Regions from separate parts of the Citrobacter amalonaticus genome, predicted to be linked through region 3. Evidence: predicted binding sites of a transcription regulator. Region 3 holds the regulator's gene; each other region holds the start of a gene.
The links. Region 3 encodes LexA, which represses DNA repair genes until DNA is damaged. Its sites were predicted from a motif close to TNCTGTATGTACATACAGNA; they were not measured.
Positions count from the first base shown of each region.

Region 1: a site for LexA is predicted at 1,890-1,909, ahead of dinB (DNA polymerase IV). Genes of this name have one in related genera too.
Region 2: a site for LexA is predicted at 6,789-6,808, ahead of mutH (DNA mismatch repair endonuclease MutH). Genes of this name have one in related genera too.

Region 1 is NZ_CP014015.2:2,931,744-2,942,723, reverse strand. Features, by position in the region: gene pepD (cytosol nonspecific dipeptidase) at 1-231, shown strand, start outside; gene AL479_RS14195 (GNAT family N-acetyltransferase) at 370-822, opposite strand; gene dinB (DNA polymerase IV) at 819-1,874, opposite strand; gene dpaA (peptidoglycan meso-diaminopimelic acid protein amidase) at 2,140-2,880, shown strand; gene AL479_RS14180 (class II glutamine amidotransferase) at 2,851-3,618, opposite strand; gene lpcA (D-sedoheptulose 7-phosphate isomerase) at 3,663-4,241, opposite strand; gene fadE (acyl-CoA dehydrogenase FadE) at 4,481-6,925, shown strand; gene AL479_RS14165 (amidohydrolase) at 7,035-7,805, shown strand; gene AL479_RS14160 (Spy/CpxP family protein refolding chaperone) at 7,985-8,395, shown strand; gene AL479_RS24225 (phosphoribosyl-dephospho-CoA transferase MdcG domain-containing protein) at 8,314-8,745, opposite strand; tRNA gene AL479_RS14150 (tRNA-Asp) at 8,951-9,027, opposite strand; gene dnaQ (DNA polymerase III subunit epsilon) at 9,159-9,887, opposite strand; gene rnhA (ribonuclease HI) at 9,841-10,419, shown strand; gene AL479_RS14135 (class I SAM-dependent methyltransferase) at 10,416-10,980, opposite strand, start outside.
Region 2 is NZ_CP014015.2:888,149-899,128, forward strand. Features, by position in the region: partial or broken gene AL479_RS04260 (prepilin-type N-terminal cleavage/methylation domain-containing protein) at 1-141, opposite strand, end outside; gene AL479_RS04265 (DUF2509 family protein) at 126-533, opposite strand; gene AL479_RS04270 (prepilin peptidase-dependent protein) at 530-1,093, opposite strand; gene AL479_RS04275 (prepilin peptidase-dependent protein) at 1,084-1,554, opposite strand; gene thyA (thymidylate synthase) at 1,739-2,533, opposite strand; gene lgt (prolipoprotein diacylglyceryl transferase) at 2,540-3,415, opposite strand; gene ptsP (phosphoenolpyruvate--protein phosphotransferase) at 3,564-5,810, opposite strand; gene rppH (RNA pyrophosphohydrolase) at 5,823-6,353, opposite strand; gene mutH (DNA mismatch repair endonuclease MutH) at 7,038-7,733, shown strand; gene AL479_RS04310 (TerC family protein) at 7,797-8,510, shown strand; gene ygdR (lipoprotein YgdR) at 8,648-8,866, shown strand; gene AL479_RS04320 (NADP(H)-dependent aldo-keto reductase) at 8,974-10,014, shown strand; gene lplT (lysophospholipid transporter LplT) at 10,048-10,980, opposite strand, start outside.
Region 3 is NZ_CP014015.2:1,460,997-1,471,976, forward strand. Features, by position in the region: gene dinF (MATE family efflux transporter DinF) at 35-1,360, opposite strand; gene lexA (transcriptional repressor LexA) at 1,446-2,054, opposite strand; gene AL479_RS07040 (diacylglycerol kinase) at 2,177-2,545, opposite strand; gene plsB (glycerol-3-phosphate 1-O-acyltransferase PlsB) at 2,716-5,136, shown strand; gene ubiA (4-hydroxybenzoate octaprenyltransferase) at 5,263-6,135, opposite strand; gene ubiC (chorismate lyase) at 6,148-6,645, opposite strand; gene malM (maltose operon protein MalM) at 6,826-7,770, opposite strand; gene AL479_RS07065 (maltoporin) at 7,963-9,288, opposite strand; gene malK (maltose/maltodextrin ABC transporter ATP-binding protein MalK) at 9,363-10,472, opposite strand; gene malE (maltose/maltodextrin ABC transporter substrate-binding protein MalE) at 10,842-10,980, shown strand, end outside.

The sequences.
Region 1 (10,980 bases), 1.5 Mb from region 3:
CTGGTGCGCGAAACTTATCAGCGTCTGTTCAACAAAACGCCAAACATCCAGATTATCCACGCGGGTCTGGAGTGCGGTCTGTTTAAGAAACCGTACCCGGATATGGATATGGTCTCTATCGGGCCAACCATTACCGGTCCACACTCACCGGATGAGCAGGTGCATATCGAAAGCGTCAGTCATTACTGGACGCTTCTGACCGAACTGCTCAAAGCGATTCCGACGAAGTAAGTCACGATCGTTATGCTTTAAAAATGCCGAATGGCGGCGCATTGCGCCTTATCCGGCCTACGAACTGTCAGCAAATTTGTAGGCCGGATAAGTGAAACGCCATCCGGCAGTTTTCATACCCGTTCTTGCAAAATGCATTTATGACGCGTGCTGATATTGCATCCGATAATTAACAAACCATTCCCCCCGACATTCCACATTTTGCCAGGCAACGACCAGAAACCCCTGACGTTCAAAAAAGGGTTTTGCAGTAATACTGGCATCAACAGTTAACACATCACCCCGCGCAATCCACGGTTTCAACAAGTGATGTGCAATCCCCTGACCATTGAATTCCGGCGCAACAAATAACAGATCAATATAGTTCCCCGCCACGCTTATAAACCCAACGGGTTGTTCATCAACGACAGCAACCTGTACTTCAGAGACGGCAAGCTTTTGTCGCCAGGTCGCTTCGTCAATTTGCGCCCAGGCCGCAACTTGCGATGCGGAATAATCGCGACGCGCCGTTTCCTGAACGGCTCGCAGGAATATTTCACACAGGGCCAAAAAATCACTCTCTTTATATTCTCTGATGTTCATCGCGGTTATAACCCCAGTAATAACTGCCGTTCCAGTTGCGGATCAAGCAGTGTAACGTGCAGCCCCACCAGACGTACGCCCCGCCCTCCCCGGCGCTCGTCCCAGGTTTTACGCGCGGTAGAAATCAGGTCTTCTTTATTCAGTCGCGGCCAGACGTGTTCCTGGGTGGTTTGCTGAAAATCATTAAACTTTAGCTTCACGCCCTGACGGGCGATGAGCAGATCGGGTTTCACTTTCGCCAGTCGCCGCTCAAGTTCCGGATATAATCGCTCAATAATCGCTTCACAATCAGACCACTGATGAATATCTTCCGCCATAGTGCGTTCCACGCCGACCGACTTGCGTAAGCGTTCATTATTGACGTCCCGTTCGTCGATTCCCTGGCAGCGCTCCCACAATACCCGACCAAACTTACCGAAGCGCTTAAGTAATGTCGCCAGATCGCACTGCTGAACATCACCGCAGGTGCGTAGCCCCATGCTTTCCAGTTTTGCCGCAGACACTTTACCGACGCCAGGTATTTTCCCCAGCGGCAACGTTTTGAGGAACGCCGGCACATCATCTGGCGTGATGACATATTGTCCGTTGGGCTTATTCAGATCGGAGGCGATCTTGGCCAGAAACTTTACCGGCGCCACGCCCGCGGAGGCGGTGAGTTGCAGCTCGTTGAAGATAGTCTGGCGGATCTCCTGGGCGATGAGCGTTGCCGAACCATGACAAAGCGTGCTTTCCGTGACATCCAGATACGCTTCATCAAGAGACAGCGGCTCAATTAATGAGGTGTAGCGTGAAAAGATGTCCTGAATCTGGCGAGACGCGTCCTTATAGGCTTCGTAGCGTCCGGGTAATAGCGTGAGGTGTGGGCACAGCTTCAGCGCCATTCCGGTCGGCATCGCGCTGCGTACGCCAAATTTACGGGCAGGATAGTTTGCGGTACTGATGACGCCTCTGCGCTCACGACTGCCGCCAATCGCAATAGGAATGTCGCGCAGCGCCGGGTTGTCACGCATCTCAACCGCTGCGAAAAAACAATCCATATCAACATGTATGATTTTACGCATCACTCACCTCCAAAGCACTGTTTAAGTATACAGTATCCTTCTGCAATAGGAAGCCAATGAGAACGCGTTAAAGTAAAACTCGACGGGTTGCAACAAAAGAACTATCCGAGATCGTTTTAGTATAAGTTGTAAACGCACCACGAGGGGCTTGCGAAAAACTGTCGTGGTGTTAATGTGAGCGTTCCAAATCCAGATTAGTCCGATTTGGGGATCTTATTATTTGCCGTTCTGGCGTGTGCAATCGTTTTATCAAGGAACAAGCAGTATGCGTAAAATCGCATTATTTATTGCGATGCTTTTGATCCCGTGCGTGTCATTCGCCGGCTTGCTGAGTAGCAATAGCTCCACAACACCTATCAGCAAAGAGTATAAGCAGCAATTGATGGGATCGCCGGTCTATATTCAGATCTTCAAGGAAGAGCGCGCGCTTGATCTCTACGTCAAGATGGGCGAGCAGTATCAACTTCTCGACAGCTATAAAATTTGTAATTACTCCGGCGGATTAGGTCCAAAACAACGCCAGGGCGATTTTAAAAGTCCGGAAGGTTTTTATAACGTCCAGCGCAGCCAGCTCAAACCTGACAGCCGCTTTTATAAAGCCATTAATATTGGCTTCCCCAACGCCTATGACCGCGCTCATGGTTATGAAGGCAAATACCTGATGATTCACGGTGCCTGCGTCTCGGTTGGCTGTTACGCCATGACCGACAGCGGTATTGATGAGATTTTCCAGTTTGTTACCGGCGCGTTGGTCTTTGGTCAGTCGAGTGTGCAGGTCAGTATTTATCCCTTCCGCATGACTGATGCCAACATGCAACGCCACAAGTATTCCTATTACAAAGAGTTCTGGTCGCAGTTAAAACCGGGATACGATTACTTTGAGCAGACCCGCAAGCCACCGACCGTGTCGGTTGTCGATGGCCGCTATGTCGTCAGCAAACCGTTGAGTCACGAAGTGGTTCAGCCGCAGCTGGCGTCAAACTACACGCTCCCCGAGACAAAATAACGCCCACTCGCCTGGCATAATCTTTTGCCAGGTTTCGTTGCCTGTCAGCGGTTGCGTGGCAATGACGGTGACCACATCATTAGGTGTGGTCTCTGAACTGAAGTCAATTTCCACATCCTGATCCAGCAGCGTCGCTACACCAAACGGCGCGCGACGAGTAATCCAGAACAGATTCGTTGAGCAGAATGCCATCACGTAGCGGCCATCTGACAACAGCATGTTAAAGACCCCCTTCTCACGCAGTACGCCCGCCAGCGTCGCGATATACCTGAACACCGCCGTCATATTGCCCGGCGTACGCGGGTAGCGCTGAGTGAGTTTGTGCAGCAACCAGCAGAACGCCTTTTCGCTGTCGGTTTCACCAACCGGGCGAAAATTGCCGGTTTCCAGCGTTTTATAGCCGGAAAGCTGCCCGTTGTGCGCGTAGGTCCAGTTGCGGCCCCACAGTTCACGCGTGAAGGGATGGGTGTTCTCCAGCGCCACTTCACCCCGGTTCGCCTGGCGAATATGGGCAATCACCGAACAGGATTTGATCGGGTAGTCCTGTACCAGTCTGGCGATGGGGGAATTAAAGCTGGGTTGCGGATCTTTAAACGTCCGGCAGCCTTTGCCTTCATAGAAGGTGATGCCCCAGCCGTCTTTGTGCGGCCCGGTTCCCCCTCCTCGCTGAACCAGCCCGGTAAAACTAAAGCAGATATCGGTCGGCACATTGGCGCTCATCCCGAGCAGTTCGCACATACATCACCTCCACAACAGCGGGGGCGTTAGCCCCCGGCGAAGACTTACTTAACCATCTCTTTTTCGATCAGCTGAATCAGGATATGAATCACTTTAATATGAATTTCCTGAATACGGTCAGCATAACCGAAATGCGGAACGCGGATTTCGATATCGGCAGTACCGGCCATTTTGCCGCCATCTTTACCGGTCAGGGTGATCACTTTCATCCCCTTTTCGCGTGCCGCGGCGATGGCTTTGATCACGTTAGCAGAATTGCCAGAAGTCGAAATGCCTAACAGCACATCGCCTTCGCGCCCTACCGCTTCCACATAACGAGAAAAGACGTAGTCGTAACCGAAATCATTGCTGACGCAAGAGATGTGGCTGACGTCGGAAATCGCAATGGCCGGATAGCCCGGACGGTTTTCGCGATAACGCCCTGTCAGCTCTTCTGCAAAGTGCATGGCGTCACAATGAGAGCCGCCGTTACCGCAGGAGAGTACCTTACCACCCGCTTTAAAACTGTCTGCCAGCAGGACCGCCGCGCGCTGAATGGCGTGAATATTGGCGTCATCTTTTAAAAAATTAGCCAGCGTTTCCGCCGCTTCGTTCAGTTCGTTACGAATAAGATCCTGGTACATGAGGATATCCTTCAGCATGAATGTAAATGACAGGATGCAGTGTACCGGATAGCACTGGCAGCGAGAAGCATAAGCCACACCAATGGCGACGGCTTTTGATTTTTCGTGCCGCAGAAAACGGCAACAATGTGAGCTTTGTTGTAATTATTTTGTAAACGCATTGCTAAAAGATTTCACATCCACTACAACCATAACATCACAAGTGGTCAGACCTCCTACAAGCAAGGGAGCTTTTCGTTATGATGATTTTGAGTATTCTCGCTACGGTCGTTCTGCTCGGCGCGCTGTTTTATCACCGCGTGAGCTTATTTCTCAGCAGCCTGATTTTGCTCGTCTGGACGGCGGCGCTTGGCGCTGTCGGACTGTGGTCCGTCTGGCTGCTGGTACCTCTGGCCATTATCCTCGTGCCATTCAACTTTACGCCAATGCGTAAGTCGATGATCTCCGCACCGGTGTTCCGCGGCTTCCGTAAGGTAATGCCGCCGATGTCGCGTACAGAGAAAGAAGCGATTGATGCCGGTACCACCTGGTGGGAAGGCGATCTGTTTCAGGGCAATCCGGACTGGAAAAAACTGCACAACTATCCGCAGCCGCGTCTGACCGCCGAAGAGCAGGCGTTCATCGACGGCCCGGTGGAAGAAGCGTGCCGCATGGCGAACGACTTCCAGATCACCCACGAGCTGGCCGATCTGCCGCCGGAACTGTGGGCGTTTCTGAAAGAGCATCGCTTCTTCGCGATGATCATTAAGAAAGAGTACGGCGGGCTGGAATTCTCTGCTTACGCCCAGTCTCGCGTGCTGCAAAAACTCTCCGGCGTCTCCGGGATCCTGGCGATTACCGTGGGCGTGCCGAACTCCTTAGGCCCAGGCGAGCTGTTGCAACATTACGGTACACAAGAGCAGAAAGACCATTACCTGCCTCGCCTGGCGCGCGGTCAGGAGATCCCTTGCTTTGCGCTGACCAGCCCGGAAGCGGGTTCCGATGCGGGCGCCATTCCGGATACCGGTATTGTCTGTATGGGTGAGTGGCAAGGCCAGCAGGTGCTGGGGATGCGTCTGACCTGGAACAAGCGTTACATCACTCTCGCGCCTATCGCCACCGTCCTGGGGCTGGCGTTTAAACTCTCCGACCCGGATAAACTGCTGGGCGGCGATGAAGAACTGGGGATCACCTGTGCGTTAATCCCAACCTCCACGCCAGGTGTGGAAATTGGTCGTCGGCACTTCCCGCTTAACGTTCCGTTCCAGAACGGTCCGACGCTCGGTAAAGACGTCTTTGTGCCGATCGATTACATCATCGGCGGCCCGAAAATGGCCGGTCAGGGCTGGCGTATGTTGGTGGAATGTCTGTCCGTCGGGCGCGGCATTACGTTGCCGTCAAACTCGACTGGCGGGGTGAAATCCGTCGCGATGGCGACCGGTGCCTACGCCCACATTCGTCGTCAGTTCAAAATCTCCATCGGTAAGATGGAAGGGATCGAAGAACCGCTGGCACGCATTGCCGGTAACGCCTACGTGATGGATGCAGCAGCGTCCCTCATCACCTACGGCATTATGCTGGGTGAGAAACCGGCAGTGCTGTCGGCAATCGTCAAGTATCACTGTACTCATCGCGGTCAGCAGTCGATTATTGACGCGATGGATATTACCGGCGGCAAGGGCATTATGCTGGGCGAAGGTAACTTCCTCGCGCGGGCCTATCAGGGCGCGCCGATTGCTATCACTGTGGAAGGCGCCAATATCCTGACTCGTAGCATGATGATCTTCGGTCAGGGGGCGATTCGTTGCCATCCGTATGTGCTGGAAGAGATGGCGGCGGCGCAGAATAACGATGTGAATGCGTTCGACAAACTGCTGTTCAAACATATCGGCCACGTCGGCAGCAATAAGATGCGCAGCTTCTGGCTGGGTCTGACGCGCGGCTTAACCAGCCAAACGCCCACCCGCGATGCAACGAAGCGCTATTATCAGCACCTTAACCGTCTGAGCGCGAGCCTCGCGCTGCTGTCTGACGTTTCGATGGCGGTACTGGGCGGCAGTCTGAAACGCCGCGAGCGCATCTCGGCCCGTCTGGGCGATGTACTGAGCCAGCTGTATCTGGCCTCTGCGGTACTGAAGCGTTATGACGACGAAGGCCGCCATGAAGCCGACCTGCCGCTGGTTCACTGGGGCGCTCAGGATGCGCTGTATAAAGCGGAACAGGCAATCGACGATCTGCTGCAAAACTTCCCGAACCGTTTGGTTGCCGGTCTGCTGAAAGTGGTGATCTTCCCGACCGGTCGTCACTATCTGGCCCCCTCGGACAAGCTGGATCACAAAGTCGCGAAGATTTTGCAGGTTCCGAGCGCCACCCGTGACCGTATTGGTCGTGGTCAATACCTGACGCCGAGCGAACATAACCCGGTGGGATTACTGGAAGAGGCGCTGCTGGATGTGATGGCCGCCGACCCGATCCACCAGCGTATTTGCAAAGAGATTGGCAAAAACCTGCCGTTTACCCGTCTGGATGAACTGGCGCAAAACGCCCTGGCGAAAGGCTTAATCGACAAAGACGAAGCGGCCATTCTGGTTAAGGCGGAAGAAAGCCGTCTGCGTAGCATCAATGTGGATGACTTTGCCCCAGAGGAGCTGGCGACGAAGCCGGTAAAGCTGCCAGAGAAAGTGCGTAAAGTCGAAGCCGCATAACGCTTACGCATGACCTTTTAGCCTCGCTTCGGCGGGGCTTTTTATCGCCCACGCTTCCTGAAATCACGTGCTACAGTGTCAGAATGCCGTTCAACAAGGAGACTCTACCGTGCCTGGTTTGAAAATTACGCTGCTGCAACAACCGCTGGTCTGGATGGATGGCCCGGCGAATTTGCGTCACTTTGACCGTCAACTGGAAGCCGTGACCGGACGCGACCTGATCGTGTTACCGGAGATGTTCACCACCGGCTTTGCGATGGAAGCCGCCGGACAGTCGCTTGCGGAAGTAACGCTTATCACCTGGCTGCGCGAGAAAGCGCAGCAGACCAATGCGCTGGTGGCCGGAAGTGCCGCCGTCTCCGGTGAGCAGGGGGCGGTGAATCGTTTTTTTCTGGTCGAGCCGCAAGGCGCGGTTCACTTTTATGACAAGCGCCACCTGTTTCGAATGGCTGACGAACATCATCATTACCAGCCAGGCAACCGCCGCGTGATCGTGGAATGGCGCGGGTGGCGCATTCTCCCGCTGGTCTGTTATGACCTGCGATTCCCTGTGTGGTCACGCAATTTGAATGATTACGATCTGGCGCTGTATGTCGCCAACTGGCCAGCCCCCCGCTCTCTTCACTGGCAAACACTTCTGGCGGCGCGCGCTATCGAAAATCAGGCCTGGGTGGCTGGATGTAACCGCGTCGGCACCGACGGCAACGGCCATCATTATCGCGGAGACAGTCGGATCATCAATCCTCAGGGAGAAGTAATTGCTACGGCGGAAGCCCACCAGGCCACGCGCATTGATGCCGAACTGTCGCTGAGTGCACTGAAAGAGTACCGGGAAACCTTCCCGGCCTGGCAGGATGCCGACCCGTTTATCCTGCGCTGATCTCCCCGCCTTCTCCACGACGGGGATTACCCGTAGTGGGATTGTTTCACTCTGTAACCTTCCGCAAAACAATTTCGCGTGGAAGCCCATCGCTGGCAACGTATCCTGACTCCGCCTATTACCCGCAATAAGCGGCTGATATCGCTACTCAATAATTTCCCTATAAGGATATGGAATAAATGAAAAAATTTGTACGTGCCACGTTACTGGCTGCGGCCCTGGCTGGTACCTCATTGAGTTCTTTTGCGGCAAATGTTACTGAGACTCCAGCTCCGGCACAGGATCCCGTTGTCCAACACCTGAAATTGACAGACAGCCAGATTACGCAGATTAAAAAGCTGCATGAGCAACTGGAAAACAACGTCGGTCAGATTTCAATGAAGGATATTAAAGATGGCGCGCTAATCGACGTGATTAAATCAGGCAAGTGGGATGAATCTGCGGTCAAAAAACAGTTAAGTGCATTCAGCAAAGTCGAACAGCAAGTACGTTATTATCGCGTAAAATACTATTTTGACCTGAGCAAAGTGTTAACGCCAGAACAGCGTAAACAGGTACAGGATGATATTGCCCAGACGCTGAGCGAATAATCTCGTCCCCATAAGCAGAACAGTAGACAAGCCCCACCGTGAGGACAGAAAATGTCTACCGCTGTGGGGTTTGTTCCGTGTGCTACTTCAAATGGCGTCAGGAGGTAAACCACCTCGTCCGGCGTGATAGTACTGGCAAGGCGCTGGCGCTGACCGTTTATGCGTTCAGGAAAACTAAAACCCAGTGCAATATCGCCCTGTGGTTCTCCCTCGACGGGGCGGCGCGCAATGCCAGGCAACTCTCCTGCCGCAAACGCCTGCTGCCAGGCTACCCGGGATGTTCGCCACCGCGAAAAAATACGCTGCGCCGCCTGAACGCTAATGTGCAGTAAATCATGACGCTGGAGCATATTTGCCCTCCTCTGGCTTTTTACAATAACTCCAGAATCTATCCCATAGCCGGGAATCGTCAATAACGCTGCAGGTGCATTCATTACGCAAAAGGTAAACGAGGGTAGAGAGGACAATTTCAGACGAAAAAAAACCGCATCACCTTAACAGTGATACGGTTTCTTATCATCACAGGATGTACTTAAACACTCTATGATCAGAATTTGGCGGAACGGACGGGACTCGAACCCGCGACCCCCTGCGTGACAGGCAGGTATTCTAACCAACTGAACTACCGCTCCGCGTTGTTCCACTTGGGAACGAAGCGAATATTACGGATTGCCACGCACCTCGTCAACGCTTTTTCTCATGTTTTTAATCGTTTGCTGTAAAAATCACCCGAGCGACGGTTTTTACCTCATTAGCAGACTTTCTACGCCCGCCAGAGGCAACTTCCCCCTTTCTTTTCCACCAGGTCGAGACGCGATTCATGGGCCGCCACTTCCTCATCAGTGGCAAAAACGACGCGTAGTCTGCTGGCCTGACGTACAAGGCGCTGGATCCCCGTATTGCCCTGCTGCTGGGTTTCACCTTCCATCGAAAACGCCATCGTCGTCTGACCACCGGTCATCATCAGATAAACATCAGCCAGAATCTGGGCATCGAGCAATGCGCCGTGCAGCGTACGCTTGCTGTTGTCTATCTCATAACGCGAGCACAACGCATCCAGGCTATTACGCTTGCCAGGGAACATCTTCCTTGCCAGCGCCAGGCTATCGGTGACTTTACAGAAGGTGTTGGTTTTCGGGATATCGCGGTTGAGCTTACTGAACTCGTAGTCCATAAAGCCGATATCAAACGACGCGTTATGAATGACCAGTTCCGCCCCGCGGATATAGTCGAGAAATTCATCCGCCACCTCGGCAAATGTCGGCTTGTCCAGCAGGAATTCATCCGCAATTCCGTGAACGCCGAACGCTTCCGGGTCCACCAGCCGATCAGGCTTCAGATAAACATGGAAGTTATTCCCCGTCAGACGGCGGTTCACCACCTCAACGGCACCGATCTCAATGATCTTGTGCCCTTCGTAGTGCGCGCCGATCTGGTTCATACCGGTGGTTTCGGTATCGAGGACGATCTGTCGTGTAATTGCAGTGCTCATAGCGGTCATTTATGTCAGACTTGTCGTTTTACGGTTCGATTCAATTACAGGAAGTCTACCAGAGATGCTTAAACAGGTAGAAATTTTCACCGACGGTTCGTGCCTGGGTAATCCAGGTCCGGGCGGTTACGGGGCAATTTTACGCTATCGCGGGCGCGAAAAAACCTTTAATGAGGGCTATACCCTCACGACCAATAATCGCATGGAGCTGATGGCGGCGATCGTCGCGCTGGAAGCCCTGAAAGAACAGTGTGAAGTCATTTTGAGCACCGACAGTCAGTACGTGCGCCAGGGGATCACCCAATGGATCCATAACTGGAAAAAACGCGGCTGGAAAACCGCCGACAAAAAACCGGTAAAAAATGTCGATCTCTGGAAGCGTCTTGATGCCGCGCTCGGGCCGCATCAGATCAAATGGGAGTGGGTAAAAGGCCATGCCGGTCATCCGGAAAACGAGCGTTGTGATGAGCTTGCCCGTGCCGCCGCCATGAATCCAACTCAGGAAGACGTTGGTTATCAGCCTGAAGCCTAAACGTCCGGCTTGCGATACTGCCGGGTCGCGCCGACGGCCTGCGGTATGCGCGCTTTCGCCTTGCTCTGTTTCATCGGATTGAGCGTAAGCGGAATCGTTCGCTTACGCGCCACAATCATTTGCATACAGCCCAGCGCAGGAAGGTGCGCACTTAACATCTTTCCCCCCTGCTTTTTCCACGGCAGGACGTGAAAACGGCTGTAGTGCAGCACTTCAAAATTCAGCAGCGACAGCCAGTCCAGTTGGCGCATCAGCGTAAACATACGACTATTATAAGGCGACGATTTACGCAATACCGGCACCAGCTTACGCAGTCCCATCAGGCTCACCGGGTTGAATCCGCTCAGTACCAGCCAGCCATCATCAATGAGTACCCGATCGGCTTCACGCAACAGGCGGTGGGGATCGGCGCACCAGGGTAGCGTGTGCGCCAGCAGACAGACATCGACCGATTTATCGGCAAAAGGCAGATGAAGCGGATCGGCCTGAACCTGAACCGGCGAGCCTTTGGCAGAAACGTTAACCTGATGCGAAACCGCACAGGCTTCCGAGTTGATTTCT
Region 2 (10,980 bases), 570 kb from region 3:
TACTGGCCCCTGATGAAAAAAACTGTTCATCAGCGCGCGCTGGTATCCGGAAAGCGCCGTCACCACCATCACCATGAGAACCATTGCCAGTATCACCTCTGGCAAGCTAAACCCGCGCTGGCGGCTCAGGGGAGCTGGCATAGCGCAACCTCCCGTAGCGGACAGAAATCGCTCCAGCCATGAAGAGAAAAGACGACGCTTTCCTCCTGTTGCTCACCTTCTCGCCATATGGAGGTTCCCTGATAGCTGGCAATAAGCAAAGCGCGACTGTTGGCGAGTCTGCGCAGGCAGACGGGGACATTGACTTCCCCGTAGTACCGACACGGTTTATCCGAACTTATCGACCATGGCTGCATCCTGCCCCACTCCATGGCTGACTGTACGACAGCCTGGCGTTGCAGAGCCTGACTTTCTATCGTCACCCGCGAAGCAAAACTGCTCTGCTGCTGGTTAACACCCTGCAACAATAGGCTGCCGAGGACTAACAGCAACAGAACCAGCGCCAGAGAGGAGACGCCCCGTTCGCGGTTCATAAATTAAAACCGGTAACGCTGTAGCGCGCATCGACCACGGTTTGCGGATCCCCCCGGCTTGCGCCGCGCAGATGTATGGTCAACTCGGGCGCAAAGCCCGCGATATCCTGAGGCACAACTTCAAATGCCGTAATTTGTACGACGTCAGGATCGGTCATTTTATCCCATCCTTTTCCACTGCACGTTTTGGCGCCGCGCTGCGTCTCCAGCACGTTGTCATTCAGACGAAACCCGGTTTGTTCAGCCTCCTTTACCGGTTCGCGTTCCCAGACGCCATTCGCGTTGGCGTCCCACTGAACGATGACACACTGTCCCGCGTTGGTAATGTTTACCCCATCACCACTACAGCTACCGTGGCAATATCCTGCGCGCTGGAGGTGCTTCGCGACGGTGTACACCTGCTGCCACACGTCATCCTCCAGCGCGAGTTTGCGGGTCTGCTGTAAAATATCGCGCTGTAACGCCGGTAAAAAACGAGCGGCGCCCAGCAACAGCACGCTGCTTATCGCCATCGCAATCAGCACCTCAAGCAGAGAAAAACCGCGTTCACTCACCGACAACCCTGGGTATCGTCGCGCTCGCACAAGCGGATGCGTCCCCACGGCGAAACCACCACCCGCCATTCGCCTGTCGCATTTTTCAGGCGGATATTCCCCGGCCACGCGGTGTTGCGCTGACCATAAAACGCCAGTGAAGCCGTAATCCCGACGAGGTCGACATCGCGCCAGAGCGGCACAAAAACGAGCGCAGAGCGCGGCGTACAGGTATTTCGTGAGGCTGTCGAACTGACAAGACACCATGACGCGTCCTCCCTGATGGCGGTAATGATGTGATCGCGGTTATGCCAGTTGGCATCCTCTCGTAGCTGCAGCAAGAAATCGCGCAGCTGACAGGCGGTCTGCCAGAGGTGTTGCTGTTGCTGCCACTGCTGCCAGCCGTAGAGTCCTGTTGCACTCAGGCTGATAATAATAAGCATCGCGACCAGCGTTTCGATGAGCGTATAGCCCTGCTGTGTATTCATGGCGGCAGTATGACGCGTCGGGAGGTTAACACGAGGCGAGAATTCAGCTTTTTCGGCGCGTTACGAAAGAAATTTATCCTGTTACAGCAGGTTGCATCATTTCAGGAACCCGTACCGAAAAACCAAAATTAGGGTAAAAAAAACCGACGCGCAGAGGCGTCGGCTATGACAGGATAAACCCCGTTTAGATAGCAACCGGCGCTTTTATCCCCGGGTGCGGGTCGTAACCCTCGATTTCAAAATCTTCGAAGCGGTAGTCGAAGAGGGAATCAGGTTTACGTTTAATCACCAGTTTCGGCAGCGCGCGCGGTTCGCGAGTCAGTTGCAGATGCGTCTGCTCCATGTGGTTGCTGTACAGATGCGTATCACCACCGGTCCAGACGAAATCGCCGACCTCCAGATCGCACTGCTGCGCCATCATATGCACCAGCAACGCATAGCTGGCGATGTTAAACGGCAGGCCGAGGAACACGTCGCAGGAGCGCTGATACAGCTGGCAGGAGAGTTTGCCGTCCGCAACATAGAACTGGAAGAACGCATGGCACGGCGCCAGCGCCATTTTGTCCAGTTCGCCGACGTTCCACGCCGAAACGATAATACGGCGCGAGTCGGGATCATTTTTCAACTGGTTCAGCACCGTCGTGATCTGGTCAATGTGGCGACCGTCCGGCGTTGGCCAGGCGCGCCACTGTTTGCCATACACCGGGCCCAGGTTGCCGTTTTCATCTGCCCATTCGTCCCAGATGGTGACGTTATTTTCGTGCAGATAGGCCACGTTGGTGTCACCTTGCAGGAACCACAGCAGCTCGTGGATGATGGAGCGCAAGTGGCAACGTTTTGTCGTCACCAGCGGGAATCCTTCCTGCAGGTTAAAACGCATCTGATGACCAAAAATGGAAAGCGTTCCGGTTCCGGTACGGTCGTTTTTCTGTGTGCCTTCATCCAGCACTTTTTGCATCAGTTCTAAATACTGTTTCATGGTTCCTCAGGAAACGTGTTGCTGTGGGCGACGGCGATAGGCCCAAACCATCATGATCACACCAGCGACAATCATCGGAATCGAGAGGATCTGTCCCATGCTGATGTACTGTACCCATTCACCGGTGAACTGCTGATCCGGCTGACGGAAGAATTCAACAATGATACGAAACGCACCGTAGCCAATCAAAAACAGCCCTGAGACTGACCCCATCGGACGCGGTTTACGAATAAACAGGTTAAGAATGATAAACAGCACTACGCCTTCGAGCGCCATCTCATAGAGCTGAGACGCGTGGCGCGGTAGAGAGCCGTAGGTATCAAAAATAGATTGCCATTGCGGGTTGGTTTGCAGCAACAGAATATCTTCAGTGCGCGACCCTGGAAACAGCATGGAGTAAGAGAAATTCGGGTCGACACGCCCCCACAGTTCACCGTTGATAAAGTTGCCCAGACGCCCGGCCCCCAGGCCAAACGGGATCAGCGGCGCAATAAAATCAGAGACCTGGAAGAAACTGCGCTTCGTGCGTTTGGCGAAAATGATCATCACCAGAATCACACCAATCAAACCACCGTGGAAGGACATGCCCCCATCCCAGACGCGGAACAGGTACAGCGGATTATCCAGGAACAGCGGGAAGTTATAGAACAGCACGTAGCCAATACGCCCCCCGAGGAAGACCCCGAGGAAACCTGCATAGAGTAAGTTTTCGACTTCATTTTTGGTCCAGCCGCTGCCCGGACGGTTGGCTCGGCGCGTCGCCAGCCACATCGCGAAAATGAAGCCAACCAGATACATTAAGCCGTACCAGTGAAGTGCGACGGGTCCAATTGAGAAAATGACCGGATCGAATTCCGGAAAATGCAGATAGCTACTGGTCATCTGTCACCACAAGTTCTTGTTATTTCGCTGAAAAAACTCAGCGAGCGATATGCGCACCCACTGCTTACAGGCGCTCCAAAGGAGCGAATGATAGCATACGAGGTTCTGTGAGGCTGTCGGGAAGATGTAAAAGATCTGTATAGCGCTTTTACAACCCCCCGCGAATCAGGCCGCCCATGCCGCGACGCTCCATAAACGCCGCCACCTGATGGCGCACTTCCGTTGCCAGTTGCGCCTCAAGGCTGCGTTGGGCAAGGATTTTTGCCTCTTCGTAATCAATGCGGCGCAGCAGGTATTTTACGCGCGCCACGGAACGACCGTTCATTGAAAGATGGCGGAAACCCAGTCCAATCAGGATGGTGACACACATCGGATCGCCCGCCATTTCGCCGCACACGCGCAGGTCAATATCACTGCGCTCGGCTTCCTGCGCAATCATCGACAGCGCACGTAACATCCCCGGATGCAGACTGTCGTAGATGCTGGCAACGCGCGTATTGTTGCGATCCACCGCCAGCACGTACTGGGTCAGATCGTTAGTCCCGACGGAGATAAAGTCGATACGACTCGCCAGATTCGGCAGCATAAAGACCATCGACGGCACTTCCAGCATGATGCCGATACGCGGTTTCGGGATCGCATACCCAATCATCTCTTCCACTTCGCGGCCCGCACGTTCAATCAGGCGGCGCGCTTCATCCACCTCATCAATACTGGTTACCATCGGCAGCAGAATACTCAGGTTGCCCGTCGCCGCATTGGCGCGCAGCATCGCCCGCACCTGGACAAGGAAGATCTCCGGCTGATCGAGCGTAATGCGGATCCCCCGCCAGCCCAGGCAGGGATTCTCCTCGCTGATTGGCATGTACGGCAACTGTTTGTCCGCGCCAACGTCCAGCGTTCGCAACGTCACCGGCTTGTCGTTAAACATCTGCAACATGCCCTGATACTGCGCCACCTGCTCCTCTTCAGAAGGGAAACCGCTTTGCAGCATAAAGGGGATTTCGGTGCGATACAGGCCAATGCCGTCAATACGACTGCCCAGCTTTTCTTCATGCTCCGGGCTGAGCCCCGCGTTCAGCATAACTTTGACCCGCTCACCGCTTTTCAGCTGTGCGGGTAAATTGACGTCATCTTCCGCCAGCCGGCTAAGCTCATTCTCTTCGCTGATAAGCCGCTGATATTCCTGGATCAATACCGGTTCAGGATCGACCAGCAGCTCACCGCGGTAGCCATCCACCACCAGCGTACGCCGGTGCAGCACCGACGGCTGAATATCGGCGCCCATCACGGTGGGAATGCCCAGGGCACGGACCATGATCGCGGCATGGGAGTTGGCCGCCCCGTCGCGCACAACAACGCCCGCCAGCCGGTCCTGCGGCAGTTCCGCTAGCGTCGTGGCGGAGAGTTCGTCAGCCACCAGCACGAAGCGTTCTGGCCACGCATTTGGCCCTTGTATGGAATCATCGAGATGGAACAGCAGGCGTTGGCCCAGCGCACGCAGGTCGCCCGCACGCTCTTTGAGATAGTTGTCGCTCAGCGCGGCAAACTGTTCGGCAAACTTTTCGATGATCGTTTTGACCGCCCACTCCGCCACCGAGCCGTTATCGACCTCGGTAAACAGCTCACGTCGCAGACGGGCATCGGAAAGCAAGTGCGAATAGAGATCGAATATCGCGGCGGTCTCTTTCTGTGCGCCAGCGGCAAACCGCTTGCTGTAACGGCGAAACTCATTTGCCGCCTCTTCCAGCGCGCCGGTGAGGCGCTCACGCTCCAGAGCGGGATCCAGCGTCGAGGCCTGATATACCTGCTCCATCAGCGGTAGCGTCGCATCCTGCCAGCCTTCGGCGATCGCCACACCCGGCGCCGCCGGTAGCGCGCGAATACGCGTCTGGCGATACTGGCCGAACAGGGCGGTAAGCTGAGATTGTGACAGGATCGCCGCCATCTGCGTGGCGAGCGTCACCAGGAAAGATTCTTCGCTTTCATCGTACTGGCGCAGTTCGCGCTGCTGTACAACGAGGACACCCAGCAGTTGACGACGCTGAATGATTGGCACCCCAAGGAAGGCGCGAAAGCGTTCTTCTTTTACCGAGGGGATGTATTTAAAACTGGGATGTTTTTGCGCATCAGCGAGGTTGATAGGTTCCGCCAGCCTGCCAACCAGGCCGACGATACCTTCATCAAACGCGAGTGCGACAGTACGACCGCGCGGTTTTTTAAGCCCCCGCGTCGCCATGAGGTAATAACAACGCCGGTCATGATCGGCCAGATAAACCGAGCAGACCTCTGTATCCATCGCAAGACAGATGTCAGTAACCAGAATATTCAGCGCTTCATTAAGACGCGGAGCACTGGCCACCTTTTCGACTATTTCGCGCAGGCGGGTGAGCATAATTTGCGTGGCTTAACCTCTTTTACGTCGATAAGCAGGTGTATTTTGCGGCTTCGGCGTCGCTTCCTGAAGCGCCATCACAACACTTGCGAACTCTTTCATCACCCTGCGGTAGACATCGCGTTTAAATGAAACCACTTGCCGGACCGGGTACCAGTAACTTACCCAACGCCAGCCGTCAAACTCAGGAGTGCTGCTGGTTTGCATATTGATTTCCGCGTCCCCGCTCATCAACTGCAAAAGAAACCACTTTTGTTTCTGGCCGATACACACCGGCTTTGTATCCCAACGCACCAAACGTTTCGGTAACTTGTAACGCAACCAGTTGCGAGTAGAGGCAAGGATTCGCACATCTTTACGGCTTAACCCTACTTCTTCAAACAGTTCCCGGTACATCGCCTGTTCTGCTGATTCTCCTGGATTTATCCCACCCTGTGGGAACTGCCAGGAGTGCTGACCAAACCGCCGGGCCCACATCACTTGCCCCTGACGATTACAAATTACGATACCTACATTTGGGCGGTAGCCATCGTCATCAATCACCGGACTACCTCAACATAAACCTTATATGAGAATGATTGTTTCACACTCCTGACAGACGGTAAACCACTGAGTTACGGCGGTGTGCATCTAATAACAATTGAATAACTCACAGTTAAAGACAAAGTTATAAACAGACACTCACCCATTTGGGCGATTTTATTCACCTTTTCTGTGGATAGAGTTGTGAAGAAGTACGGAATTACTCCGGGAAAACCCGGAACAGTCCGAATAACCAGGCGATAGAGTGAAAAAAATATTTTCTTTTATTCATGAGCTTACTGGCTACTTTCAGTGATAACCAGGCAAAAAAGTGATAGCCATCACACTGAGGATCTTCAGGCTGATGAAAGATCGAACAGCGCCGACTTTATCCACAGATTGTGCCAATAAGTTAAACACAAATTGTGTGAAAATTCGATTTTCGTCGCACGTCAAGGCTGTAAATCGAAACAGTAGTCGAGGTTTTTCACAGTTATCCCATCTTTCTGTGGATAACATGGTGTAAGATCCTGTTTAAATTCAGTGACCAGAAATGGAAAACCCATTCTTACGTTGCGCAACACGTGACATCAGAAACTAAAAACCAATATAAATCATGGCATTGAATATCACATGTGGAAAACGATAAACTTCTTTCTCACGGTATAAAATCCTTGTTCATTTTTTCACCTAAGGTGTGACGCCATGTCCGGACTCCATCCTTTACGCTTTCCACCGGAATCTGAAGCCCTTCTGCTCCAGCAAGCGCAGCAGCTTTCGGGCTATTCGCTGGGCGAACTGGCGGCGATGGCAGGTATTGTTGCACCGAACGATCTCAAGCGGGACAAAGGCTGGATCGGCGTGTTGCTGGAACTCTGGCTGGGGGCCAGCGCCGGAAGTAAGCCTGAACAGGATTTCGCCGCATTAGGCGTCGAGTTGAAAACCATTCCTGTGGATAGCCTCGGGCGGCCGCTTGAAACCACCTTTGTCTGCGTTGCACCGCTGACCGGAAACAGCGGCGTGACGTGGGAAACCAGTCACGTACGGCACAAACTGAAGCGGGTGCTGTGGATCCCGGTGGAAGGCGAGCGCAGCATTCCTCTCGCACAGCGGCGGGTGGGATCGCCGGTACTGTGGAGCCCTGATGAAGAAGAAGATCGTCAGTTACGGCTCGACTGGGAAGAATTAATGGACATGATTGTGCTCGGTCAGGTTGAACGTATCACCGCCCGCCATGGCGAATTTTTACAACTGCGACCGAAGGCGGCAAACGCCAAAGCGCTCACCGAGGCGATCGGCGCCCAGGGCGAGCCAATACTGACGTTGCCGCGTGGGTTCTACCTGAAAAAGAACTTCACACGTGCCCTGCTGGAACGCCACTTTTTGTTACAACAGCGTTAGACTTTCGCCTGGTGTCCGGGAAGCATATAATTAGCGTTTCTTTTTTTGGCAGGACTTTGTTCAATGTTATTTGCATGGATAACCGATCCTAACGCCTGGCTTGCGCTCGGTACGCTGACGCTGCTGGAGATCGTGCTTGGGATCGATAATATTATTTTCCTCTCTCTGGTGGTGGCAAAACTCCCGACTGCGCAACGTGCGCATGCCCGTCGTCTCGGTCTGGCGGCGGCGATGATTATGCGGCTGGCGCTGCTGGCCTCCATCGCCTGGGTGACCCGGCTGACCAATCCGCTGTTCGAGGTGTTTGGTGAAGCCATTTCCGCCCGTGACCTGATCCTTCTGCTCGGCGGATTGTTCCTGATCTGGAAAGCGAGTAAGGAGATCCACGAATCCATTGAAGGTGAAGAAGAAGGGATGAACATGCGCGTCACCTCCTTTCTGGGGGCCATCGTGCAGATCATGCTGCTCGACATCATCTTCAGTCTGGACTCGGTGATCACGGCGGTGGGCTTGTCCGATCATCTGTTCATCATGATGGCGGCGGTGGTGATTGCCGTTGGCGTAATGATGTTTGCGGCGCGTCCTATCGGCGAGTTTGTCGACAGACACCCCTCCGTGAAGATGCTGGCGCTGTCGTTTCTGATTCTGGTGGGCTTCACCCTGATACTGGAAAGCTTCGACGTTCACGTGCCGAAGGGTTACATCTATTTCGCCATGTTCTTCTCGATTGCGGTCGAGAGCCTGAACTTGTTACGAAACAAAAAGAACCCACTGTAATTGCCCTTTTCGCTCCCTGCGGGGAGCGAATATCTCACCTTTTCTCCTCTCAGATTAAGATTTTCCTGCTTTTCCTGCCCACAACTTCAGGTTATTACTAGACTGTTATCAGACGCAGGCCACGTGAGGATAAATGGATGAAAAAATGGGCAGTGATAATTTCCGCAGTAGGACTGGCTTTTGCTGTTTCCGGCTGTAGCAGCGATTATGTCATGGCGACCAAAGATGGTCGGATGATCCTGACCGACGGCAAACCCGAGATTGATGACGATACCGGTCTGGTGAGCTACCACGACCAGCAGGGCAACGCCATGCAAATTAACCGCGACGACGTTTCTCAAATCATTGAACGTTGAAGGTTGAGGTCAGCCGCGCTGCTGGCCTTAACAATTTTTCTTCCCTTTTTCCCTTCCCTCAGCCATTTTTATAATCCTTATGTCGTGATTATAAAAAGGAAACGGCTATGCAATATCACCGTATACCCCACAGCTCGCTTGAAGTCAGTACACTGGGGCTGGGCACAATGACGTTTGGTGAACAAAATAGCGAAGCCGACGCACATGCACAGCTCAACTATGCCGTTGCCAACGGCATTAACCTGATCGACGTGGCCGAAATGTACCCGGTCCCGCCACGCCCGGAAACCCAGGGTTTCACCGAAACTTACGTCGGAAACTGGCTGGCCAAATATGGCAATCGAGAAAAGCTGATTGTCGCCTCTAAAGTTAGCGGCCCGTCGCGCAATAATGACAACAGCATTCGCCCGAATCAGGCACTGGATCGTAAAAACATTCGTGAAGCGCTGCACGACAGTCTGAAACGTCTGCAAACCGATTATCTGGACCTCTACCAGGTTCACTGGCCGCAGCGCCCGACCAACTGTTTTGGCAAGCTCGGCTACAGCTGGAGCGACGCCGCACCGGTGGTGTCGCTACTGGATACGCTGGATGCGCTGGCTGAGTTCCAGCGGGCGGGCAAAATCCGCTACATCGGTGTCTCGAATGAAACGGCCTTTGGCGTGATGCGCTATCTGCATCTGGCGGATAAGCATGACCTGCCGCGCATTGTCACCATCCAGAACCCTTACAGCCTGGTCAACCGCAGCTTTGAAGTGGGGCTGGCGGAAGTAAGCCAGTACGAAGGCGTTGAACTGCTGGCCTATTCCTGTCTGGGATTTGGCACGCTGACCGGAAAATACCTGAACGGCGCGAAACCTGCCGGTGCGCGCAATACGCTGTTTAGCCGCTTTACCCGCTACAGCGGTGAGCAGACGCAAAAAGCCGTGGCGGCGTATGTCGATATCGCCAGACGGCATAACCTCGATCCGGCGCAGATGGCGCTGGCGTTCGTTCGTTATCAACCGTTTGTTGCCAGCACACTGCTTGGCGCCACCACCATGGAACAGCTGAAAACCAACGTCGAGAGCTTGCATCTGACGTTAAGCGAAGAGGTGTTGGCAGAGATTGAAGCGGTGCATCAGGTTTACACCTATCCCGCACCGTAACAGAAGCGCGCCGGAGGAATTCCGGCGCGTTGATTATGCCTGGCGGCGCTGCCAGATCCATAGCGCCGCTATCGCCAGCGCAAACAGACCGCCAAAACCGATACCCACGGCGACAACCGGAATCCCTACCCACACCGCCAGCGAGTAGAGCCCCAGCATCAACAGCATCGCGCTGTTCTCACCGAGATTCTGTACCGCGATCGCATTACCCGCGCCGACGCTCTTTTTACCGCGCTCCTGCAACAGCGCATTCAGCGGCACCACAAAGAAACCGCCCAGCACACCGATCAGCATCAGCAGCGCATAGGCAGGCAACAGCGCATGTTGCAGAGAAAAAATCAGCACCACGACGCCAATCAGGATCCCCGCTGGCATGCAGCGCACCACGGTATCCAGCGTTACCAGTCTGGCTGCAGCTCCGGCCCCGGCCACAATACCGATCGCGACCATCGCGTTCAGGTAGGTTGGCGTAGCGTTATCGGTAATGCCTAACGCCACCGGCACCCACAGTACCAGCAGAAAACGCAGCGTGACTCCCGCGCCCCAGAACAGACTGGTGCCCACCAGCGAGAAACGCGTTTCGCCGTTGCGCCACAGTGAAACGCAGGCGCAGAAGAAACTGCGGGTCATCTTCACCAGATGCCAGGACTGCCCGGGACGAGCGGCAGCCAGTTTGGGAATAGACAGGTTCGCCACCACTGCACCGGCGTAGGCCAGCGCACAGGCAACCAGCGCGGCAATAACATGCCAGTCGGCCAGCACGCCGCCCGCCACCGAGCCGAGCAGGATCGCCGCAATAGTGGATGCCTCCATCAGGCCGTTCGCTTTCACCAGCTTATCGCCAGTAGTCAGTTCCCCCAGAATGCCGTATTTGGCCGGAGAGTAAGCCGCCGCGCCAATCCCCACCAGCGTATAGCCGATAAATGGATTGAAGCCAAAACAGATCGTTGCCGCCCCCAGCAGTTT
Region 3 (10,980 bases):
CTGGGTTAAATTCACTATTCAGAATCTTTAACCATCACGAAGCCGCAAACCAGGTTCCGTTCCGCCAGTGCCGCCGCCAGATCCAGGCTAATGACAGTCCGCGCAGCGCCAGGAAAACCGCCAGCGCCAACCACAAACCGTGGTTACCCAACACGGGGAGCGCCAACAGCGCCAGCGCAAACCCGGCAGCCGCGACCGCCATACTGTTACGCATTTCAGCCGCCCGCGTTGCGCCGATAAACATACCATCCAACAGATAGCACCAGACGCCGACCAACGGCAAAATCACTTGCCAGAGCAGATAGCGATCGGCCAGTTGCTGGATTTGCGGGAGTGATGTCAGCAGCGCGACAATCTGTTCGCCCGCGAGCAGATAAACCAGTGAGAACAGCAGTGCGACAATACCTGACTGACGGCACGCCGCGCGCCAGACCTCCAGCAACTGACTGCCGTCGCGGGCGCCATAGGCCTGACCGGAATGCGCCTCCACGGCGTAGGCAAAACCATCCAGCGCATAGGCCGTAAACGTCAGCAACGTCATCAACACGGCGTTCACGGCGATGATATCGCTACCCAGTCTGGCCCCCAGCACGGTGATGGCGCCAAAACAGAGTTGCAGCAGCAGCGAACGCAGCATGATGTCGCGATTGAGCGCCAGAAGGCGACGAAAGTTTCCACGCCAGGCCAGCCTGAGCATGGCGAGAGAGACACCACGCAGGTGCAAGACCTTACGCACCATCAACAAACCGATCAGCAACGTCGCATATTCCGCAATCACCGTCGCCAGCGCGGCCCCCTGCACGTTCATATGCAGCCCCATGACCAGCCAGAGGTCGAGCACAATGTTCAGGATATTGCCGACAATCAGCAGGATCACCGGCGCACGCGCGTATTGCACGCCCAGTAACCAGCCGAGCAGAACCAGATTCGCCAGCGACGCCGGCGCGCTCAGCCAGCGAATGGCCAGGAATCGCCTTGCCTGTTCCAGCACCGCTTCGCTGCCGCCGACAATGTGTAGCGCCAGGTCGATAATCGGCGTGCGAAAAATCGCAATCAATGCCCCTGCGCCTAACGCCAGGATCAGCGGTTGCACCAGAGCCCGCGCCAGCGCCTGAGGATTCTTCGCGCCGAACGCCTGCGCCGTCAGCCCGGTGGTACTCATACGTAAGAAGAGCAGTAGCATGAACAGAAAGCTGGTTGCAGTTGCGCCCACCGCCACGCCGCCGAGATACACGGGACTGTCCAGGTGACCAATGACCGCCGTATCCACCAGTCCCAGCAGCGGAACGGTGATATTGGAGAAAATCATCGGTAAGGCGAGACGCCAGAGCGCTTTGTCAGCAGAAGCAAAAAACGGCATGGGGACGAGCCTGAGAAGAGGTCATAACGAGAGTGGTGAGAGCGCCGGATAGCGGCGTAAACACCTTATCCGGCCTACAGGAATACTACAGCCATTCACCGTTACGGATGACGCCAACGGCCAATCCTTCGATGGTGAAATTCTGTTCGCGAAGGTCAACCAGGATAGGTTTAAATTCGCTGTTTTCGGGCAGTAACTCAACTTTATTGCCCTGTTTTTTCAGGCGCTTGACCGTCACTTCATCGTCGATACGCGCTACAACCACCTGGCCGTTACGCACGTCCTGGGTTTTATGTACCGCCAGCAGATCGCCATCCATAATGCCGATGTCTTTCATCGACATTCCGCTGACGCGCAACAGGAAATCGGCGTTCGGCTTAAACAAAGACGGATCCACCTGATAATGGCCTTCGATGTGCTGCTGCGCCAGCAGCGGTTCGCCCGCCGCAACGCGACCGATGAGCGGTAACCCTTCCTCTTCTTCTTGCAGCAGTCGAATGCCGCGAGAAGCGCCGGAGACGATTTCAATCGCCCCTTTACGTGCCAGCGCTTTCAGGTGTTCTTCAGCCGCGTTTGGGGAACGGAACCCCAAACGCTGTGCGATCTCCGCACGCGTCGGTGGCATACCTGTCTGGCTGATGTGATCCCGAATGAGATCAAACACCTCTTGTTGCCTGGCCGTTAACGCTTTCATTCCGCCCCCTGGGTGTATATACAGTTATGCTGTGAGTATATACAGCTAAAGGTGATTTTGGAACCACAAACTGCACATTCGACAGCAGATTTAGCCTGTTATGGAATCAGGGTCGAAAAACGTTAGCGAAAATGTGGCCACAACAGGAGTCCCCAGGTGATCAACGCCACAATGATAGAAAGCAGCACCGCCGCCGACCCCATATCTTTTGCGCGTCCGGAAAGTTCGTGATAATCAGAGCCGATACGGTCCACTACCGCCTCGATGGCGCTGTTCAGGATTTCAACAATCATGACCAGCATAACGGAGCCGATCAGCAGAACGCGCGTAATGGCATCCACGTCCAGCCAGCAGGCGATAGCCACGGCCAGCAACGCCGCCACGCTTTCCTGACGGAACGCGGCCTCGTTAATCCACGCGGCGCGAAAACCTTTCCAGGAATAGCCTGCAGCTTTGATAATTCGGGTGAATCCAGTGGTATTATTAGCCATTAAAAGAACCTTTTTGCATTATTGGCGTCAATGACATTGTCTTGTTAACTCATGTAATTCGAGTCAGGGCAACGCGGCGCGAAGTATGACGGGATAGACCAGAAATTCACATGACTTTCTGATATCCTTGCAACGCAATTGCATTATTAACCAGAGGCTTTACATCGTTTATGTCCGGCTGGCCACGAATTTACTACAAAATCCTGAATTTACCATTAAGCGTACTGGTAAAAAGCAAGTCTATTCCGGCGGATCCTGCCCCGGAATTGGGACTCGATACCTCTCGTCCAATTATGTACGTTTTACCGTACAACTCCAAAGCGGACTTGCTGACGCTGCGCGCACAATGTCTGGCGCACGATCTCCCCGACCCGTTAGAACCGCTGGAGATCGATGGCACACAGTTGCCGCGCTATGTGTTCATTCACGGCGGACCGCGTGTCTTCACCTATTACACGCCGAAAGAGGAGTCCATCAAGCTGTTCCATAACTACCTCGACCTGCATCGCAGCAATCCGGATCTGGATGTGCAAATGGTGCCGGTGTCGGTGATGTTTGGACGCTCTCCGGGTCGTGAAAAGGGCGAGGTTAACCCGCCGCTGCGCATGCTTAACGGCATTCAGAAATTCTTTGCCGTCTCCTGGCTGGGCCGCGACAGCTTTGTTCGCTTCTCGCCTTCCGTCTCTCTGCGCCGAATGGCCGATGAGCACGGCACGGATAAAACCATTGCGCAGAAACTGGCTCGCGTGGCGCGTATGCACTTCGCCCGTCAGCGCCTGGCCGCTGTGGGGCCGCGTTTACCTGCGCGTCAGGATCTCTTCAACAAGCTGCTGGCCTCCAAAGCGATTGCCCGCGCGGTAGAAGACGAAGCGCGCAGCAAGAAAATCTCCCATGAAAAGGCGCAGCAAAACGCCATTGCGCTGATGGAAGAGATCGCCGCCAACTTCTCTTACGAGATGATTCGCCTGACCGACCGTATTCTGGGCTTCACCTGGAACCGGCTGTATCAGGGGATTAACGTTCACAACGCAGAACGCGTTCGCCAACTTGCGCACGACGGGCACGAAATTGTTTATGTTCCCTGCCACCGCAGCCACATGGACTATCTGTTGCTCTCCTACGTGCTCTATCACCAAGGGCTGGTGCCGCCGCACATCGCTGCGGGTATCAACCTGAACTTCTGGCCGGCAGGCCCGATCTTCCGCCGCCTGGGCGCGTTCTTTATTCGTCGTACCTTTAAGGGCAATAAGCTCTATTCCACCGTTTTCCGTGAGTATCTGGGCGAGCTGTTCAGCCGCGGCTACTCGGTTGAATACTTTGTCGAAGGCGGTCGTTCCCGTACCGGCCGTTTACTGGACCCGAAAACCGGCACGCTGTCGATGACTATTCAGGCGATGCTGCGCGGCGGCACCCGCCCGATCACCCTGGTACCGATTTACATCGGTTACGAGCACGTGATGGAAGTGGGTACCTATGCTAAAGAGCTGCGCGGCGCGACCAAAGAGAAAGAGAGTCTGCCGCAGATGCTGCGTGGTCTGAGCAAGCTGCGTAATCTCGGTCAGGGCTACGTAAACTTTGGCGAGCCAATGCCATTGATGACGTACCTGAATCACCACGTGCCGGAGTGGCGCGAGTCTATCGATCCCATCGAAGCAGTGCGTCCGGCCTGGCTGACGCCGACGGTGAACGGGATTGCGGCTGAGCTGATGGTGCGTATTAACAACGCGGGGGCGGCGAACGCCATGAACCTGTGCTGCACCGCGCTGCTAGCCTCTCGCCAGCGTTCGCTGACCCGCGAACAGTTGACCGAGCAGCTCAACTGTTATCTGGATCTGATGCGCAATGTGCCGTATTCCTCTGATTCGACCGTGCCGTCTGTCAGCGCCAGCGATCTTATCGATCACGCGTTGCAGATGAACAAATTCGAAGTCGAGAAGGATACCATTGGCGATATCATCATTCTGCCGCGCGAGCAGGCGGTGCTGATGACCTACTATCGCAATAACATCGCGCATATGCTGGTGTTGCCGTCGCTGATGGCAGCGATCGTCACCCAGCATCGTCATATTTCCCGCGAAGCGCTGCTGCAACACGTTGATGTGCTCTACCCGATGCTGAAAGCCGAGCTGTTCCTGCGCTGGGAGCGCGATGAGCTGACAGACGTGATTGACGCGCTGACGGCTGAAATGCAGCGTCAGGGGCTGATAACCGTTCAGGATGATGAGCTGCATATCAATCCGGCCCACTCCCGCACACTGCAACTGCTGGCGGCGGGCGCGCGCGAAACGCTGCAGCGTTATGCCATTACCTTCTGGCTGCTGAGCGCCAACCCGTCGATCAACCGCGGGACGCTGGAGAAAGAGAGCCGCACCGTGGCGCAGCGTCTGTCCGTGCTGCACGGTATTAACGCGCCGGAATTCTTCGACAAGGCGGTGTTCAGCTCACTGGTGCTGACCCTGCGTGACGAGGGTTACATCAGCGATACCGGCGATGCGGAGCCGGGCGAAACGATGAAGGTGTATCAGATGCTGGCGGAACTCATCACGTCGGATGTACGCCTCACCATCGAGAGCGCCACGCAGGGCGAGTAATACATAGAAAAGCCGGTCAACATGACCGGCTTTTTTTATGTCAGATTGCCGGATGGCGGCGTTCCGCCTGATCCGGCCTACATCAGCTTACGGTTTGGTAAGCGCAGCGCCATCGGGCAAGATGCTTTATAAGTGCCAGTAACTCATCGCCAGACCAATGAACAGCACCAGCCCGACGTAGTTATTGTTCATAAACGCTTTAAAGCAGGCTTCGCGCTCGCGGTTGGCAATCAGTTTCTGTTGATAAACAAACAGCGCGCCAGCGACCAGCACAGACCAGTAATAGCCCAGCCCCAGGCCGTTCAGCCAGCCAATCAGCGCCATCAGCGCCAGCACCGCCACCTGCAAGATACCGATGATCAGCTTGTCATGTTCGCCAAACAGAATGGCCGTCGATTTAATACCGATTTTCAGATCGTCATCGCGATCAACCATCGCGTACTGCGTGTCGTAGGCCACTGCCCACAGGATATTGGCCAGGAACATCAGCCAGCAGCTCAACGGTACCGACTCACTCACCGCCGCAAAGGCCATCGGGATCGACCAGCCAAACGCCGCCCCCAGCACCACCTGCGGCAGGTGAGTGTAGCGCTTCATAAACGGATAGACCCACGCCAGTGCCAGTGCCGCAATCGACAGCAGAATGGTCATGGTATTGAGCGTCAGCACCAGCAGGAAAGAGAGCACCACCAGTATGACAAACAGCGTCCGGGCCTCTTTCTCCGTCACCGCGCCGCTGGGCAATGGGCGGTTCGCCGTACGTTTTACGTGCCCGTCAAATTTTCGATCGGCATAGTCATTGACCACGCATCCGGCGGCACGCATCAACCAGACCCCGGCGACAAACACCGCCAGAATCCACCCTTGAGGGACGCCAGGGGTCGCCACCCACAGTGCCCACAGCGTCGGCCAGAGTAGCAATAAGGCGCCGATGGGCTTATCCGTACGCATCAAGCGGTGAAACGCCAGCAGCTTATTTTGCGTCAGACTCCACTCCATTTTATTTTCCTCTTAGTACAACGGCGATGCAGGTAAAAACAGTTCGGTCAGCATCAGCGGCTTACCGCTCAGTCGCAGGCGGGAACGACGTCCCCACAGCCCGGCATCACAACCAATCTCAATAAAATCTCGGGTCAACGTCGATGATGTAAACAGATAACGCCCCAGCGGGGTTTTGCCTAAGTTTTGTAAGGCCAGTTCGGGGCCGGACAGCGTGGATTCAGGCACCACGGTGCGTCCAGCCAGCCAGGGTTCATCATCGGCACATAACAGGATTTCACGCAGCCAGTAGCGGGATTCTTTTGGCAGTCGTGTCAGCTCTTCCATCACCTCATTTTGACCGACAAATCCCTCCCTGATCAGGGTCACCGTGACCCGTTTTCCCTGTTGCTCAAAACGTTTTGTCATGGAATCTTCCAGTAGCAGCCAGTCGAGCTGTTCTGGATCCAGGGCGGGAATCTCTTCAAAATAGCGCAGCGCACGCAGTTGCGTTAACGCGGGGTGTGACATGCCTGACTCTCCGTTTCATAACTGAAAGGCATTGTATCGCAGAAAAGCGCTTACGGAAGATGGAAACATAATTAAGTGATCTGTTGCGCAACAGAAGTGTAACAAGTCGCAGGAAATGCTAAAAAAAAGGTGCGCCAGATGACGCACCAGTTGTTGCAAATCAGCAATGTGGGGAGAAGATTACCCCTTGCCTTTTACACTGCTGATAAAGGTGGAACGGGCAGATGTTGATCCCAGACGTTCAGCTTCATCAAGCAGTTTCAGCGCTTTATCAACGTCGCCTTTGGCAACGGCGTCTTTAATCGCTTTGTTAAAGTAGCTTTCGGTGTCGTTCAACATCGGCTCGCTTTTCTTCGCGGGCGCAGGTGCAGCCACCGGCGCGGCAACCGGTGCAGCATAGGTCGGCGCAGGCGCAGCAGTATTGCCCACCGTCACCGGACCAGGGCCGGAAGAACCAAACAGCGGCCCTACCAGCACGCTGGAGCTGCTGTTGGTTTTCACTTTCAGCTTCAGCAGGCCATCGGTGGTATGGCGGGCGATCGGATCCGGAATATCTGGAACAGAGTTACCCACGCCTTTGGCATAGGCTTTCGCTGGATCCAGCAGTTTGGTGGTCTGCTGGAGATCTTTCTCGGTCGTAAAGACCAGAACATAGAGTTTCTGCTGGCCCAGCGCTGGCGTCAGGCGCATCACCCCTTCCAGACGATCCGCGCTCATCACGCCCGGCTCTTGGTAGGTGAAATAGCTGCTGGGGAAGAACGCAGAAGGCGTCATGTTCTGATCGAGGATCAGGACGTTGGGCGCAAAGACGCTGGTTTGTTTGTTCACTTCGCTGGTGAGCGTTATGTTTAGCTCCCCGATGTTCGCCGGCACGCTGTAGGCGGCAACCGGACCGGAGATGCCCGCGACATCAAGACGCTGACCGCCGGTCGAAAGCGGTGTCGTTTGCGTGTTGGACTGGTCAACCGGCGTCCAGGTTAACTGCTGGAGCGCTGCGGTCGGAATGGCGGGTGCCGCACTGGTATTTTGCGGCACATAGTTAACGTCAGCCAGGCTGATACCCGGCGCACTGGCAACTAACCCTGCGGATAAACAAAGGGCGACGAGACTTTTCTTCATTTTCATTGTTATCACCTCAGAAAGCATGGGTTCAGCGGTGGCCAGGCAATAGCGCGCTAAACCAGATTATGCCGGATGGCGGCGGACGCCTTATCCGGCCTACAAACTGGTGCCGTAGGCCCGATAAGCTTGCGCCATCGGGCATTGCAGCAGTTTGGGAGGGGCTTTCGCCCCTCGTTACGTCAGGTTAGTGCTGGATTACCACCAGATTTCCATCTGAGCACCGAAGGACCACTCATCGTTGTCGCCACGGCTGAAGGTATGCGCGCTGGTATCGCTGTAGGCGATGCCGTTGTCGTAACCCCATTTCTCATCCCACTTCGCGTAGGTCGCGAAGACACGGATAGCCGGACGAGACCAGATGCTGTCGCCAGCCTGCCACTGTTGCGCCAGGGTGATTTTGTACTGGTTGTTGGTGTCGTCGGTACGCTGAGACTTCACGTTGTCGTAGCCGACTTCCATCAGGGTACTCATGATCGGTGTCCATTTGAACATCGGACGTACGCCTACGGTGTACCAGGTTGACCCGTTGTTATCGTCACGGTCGATATCCTGATACATACCGACGTACATCAGGTCCCAACGGTCGCCCAGAGAGATTGCACCGTGGTCGAGGATGCGCACCAGACTACCGTTGTTGTTGATTTCGTTGTTAACGACGCCAATTCCCGTATCAGGGTTGTAGCTGTTACCCGTGAAGGAGCCCTGCGGGATCCCTTTACCCTGAGTCGTCATTGCATCGGTGGCGTACTGAACGACAAACTTGTTGTAGCCTTTCAGCATGCTCTGCGTATGTTCAGCGGTGAACATCCAGCCATCTTTAGTGGCGCCGTCGGCATAGCTGTAACCGTCCGTTTTGTTCGCACGACCGTAGTCAACACCCAGCTCCAGCACGCCGTCCGGGTTCGTTTCCAGACCGGCTAAACGCACGTCGAAAACATCGTTCGCGGTGTCTTTGTAACGGTTATAAATATCATTGCTGCTGAAGATGTAAGAGCCGCCAGCCTCCTGAGAACGGGTGGCAGCCAGAGACAGTTTACCGAAGCCCAGATCGATATTTTCGATACCGGCGCCTGGACCTGAGATATCCCAGTAGTAGAAGTCGATCATGTGAACGTCATGACGCTGATAGAAGCGCTTACCTGCCCAGATGGTGGAGCCCGGCAGCCAGTCGATCAGGTTTTTACCCTGTACGTTAGCTTCACGGAATGCCGGGTCGGTAGCTTCCCAGTCATTCTGCTGTGCCACGGAGTAGGCAACGTTGGTGTCAAAATAGAAGCTCTTATCGCCCTCTTTCCAGACTTCCTGGCCCAGTTTAATTTCCGCGTAAGTTTCACATTCGTTACCAAGACGGTATTTACTTTGAGCACCGGTTGCCTGGAAACATTGTTGTTCGCCGCCACTACCCGTCCAGCCGATACCGGAACGAGCATAACCATGGAAATCCACTGCCATTGCCTGAACAGACATAATGCCTGCTGCGACGGCAACCGCCAGGGGGAGTTTGCGCAGAGTAATCATCATTCTATCTCCTGAGATCATTGCTTTTCTTTGAACGCTTCACCGTAGGGTTTTGCGCTTTTTTTTAATGGGACACCTTAAACGCCTGGCTCTTTATGCAACCGACGACATGCGGTGCCATCTTCACGGAACAGATGACAACGCTCTGGCGGCAGGCCAATAGCGAATGTGGCGCCCTCTTCTACCAACACCACGTCGTTCTGGCGGTACACCAGGTTTTGACGAATGGCGGGGATCTGGATATGAATCTGTGTTTCGTGACCAAGCTGTTCGACGACCTGAACCTCGCCTTCCAGCGTGACATCGGCGATATCACTGGGCAGCAGATGTTCCGGACGAATACCTAGCGACATATTTACGCCGACCTGCACATCACGGCTGTCGACCGGCAGCCAGACGTGCTGACGGTTCGGCAGTTCCACCTGCACCTGGTCGATGGCGGTTGCGGTGACTTTCACAGGCAGGAAGTTCATCTTCGGTGAACCAATAAAGCCCGCGACGAAGCGGTCTGCCGGGTAGTGATACAGTTCCAGCGGTTTGCCAATCTGCGCGACGCGACCGGCATCCAGCACCACAATTTTGTCGGCCAGCGTCATCGCTTCGACCTGATCGTGGGTGACGTAGATCATCGTGCGCCCAAGGCGCTTATGCAGACGGGAGATTTCGATACGCATCTGCACGCGCAGCGCGGCATCGAGGTTAGAGAGGGGTTCATCGAGCAGGAACACGCGCGGTTCCGCCACCAGCGTACGACCAATCGCCACACGCTGGCGCTGTCCCCCTGAAAGGGCTTTCGGTTTACGCTCCAGCAGATGCGCCAGTTGCAGTACTTCTGCAACCTGGTTAACGCGCTGATTCATCACCTCTTTTTTAGCGCCCGCCAGTTTCAGGCCAAACGACATATTTTCGGCAACGGATAAATGGGGGTAGAGCGCGTAGGACTGGAAGACCATACCAACGCCACGCTCTGCAGGTGGGATATCGTTCATGCGGGTTTCCCCAATATAGAGGTCTCCGCTGGTAATCGTTTCAAGTCCGGCAATCATACGGAGCAGGGTCGATTTGCCGCAGCCTGACGGTCCAACAAACACCACGAATTCCCCTTCGTGAATGTCGAGATTGATATCTTTCGATACCACCACGTCACCCCAGGCTTTCGTTACATTTCGCAGCTGTACGCTCGCCATGCCTTCTCCCTTCGTTACAACCTGTCATTGACAGCAACATTCATGATGGCCCGACTATGCGGGATTCACTGCGAGCGTGAATCCTCCACCCCCCGGCTTTTTTATGGGGGAGGAGTCGGGAGGATGAGGGAAGGAAGTCTGAGACCCTGGCCGGGGGACATCGCGTAATTTCGTGATGCTCCCCGCAAAAATGAGACTGTTTTTATGTGCGCCAGTACGCATTACTCACATTTATGCAACACGGATCACATAAAGAGCGGGTGGGGCGTAGGGGTAAGGAGGATGGAAAGAGGATGTCAAATAAGGAGACTGAGTGACGTTGAACCACTGAAGTCATACCACGAGCACATCACCAAAAGGATGGCAGATATGAAGATCAAGACTGGCGCACGCGTTTTCGCATTGTCCGCCCTCGCAGCAATGATGATTTCCGCACCGGCTCTGGCCAAAATTGAAGAAGGTAAACTGGTTATCTGGATTAACGGCGACAAAGGCTATAACGGCCTGG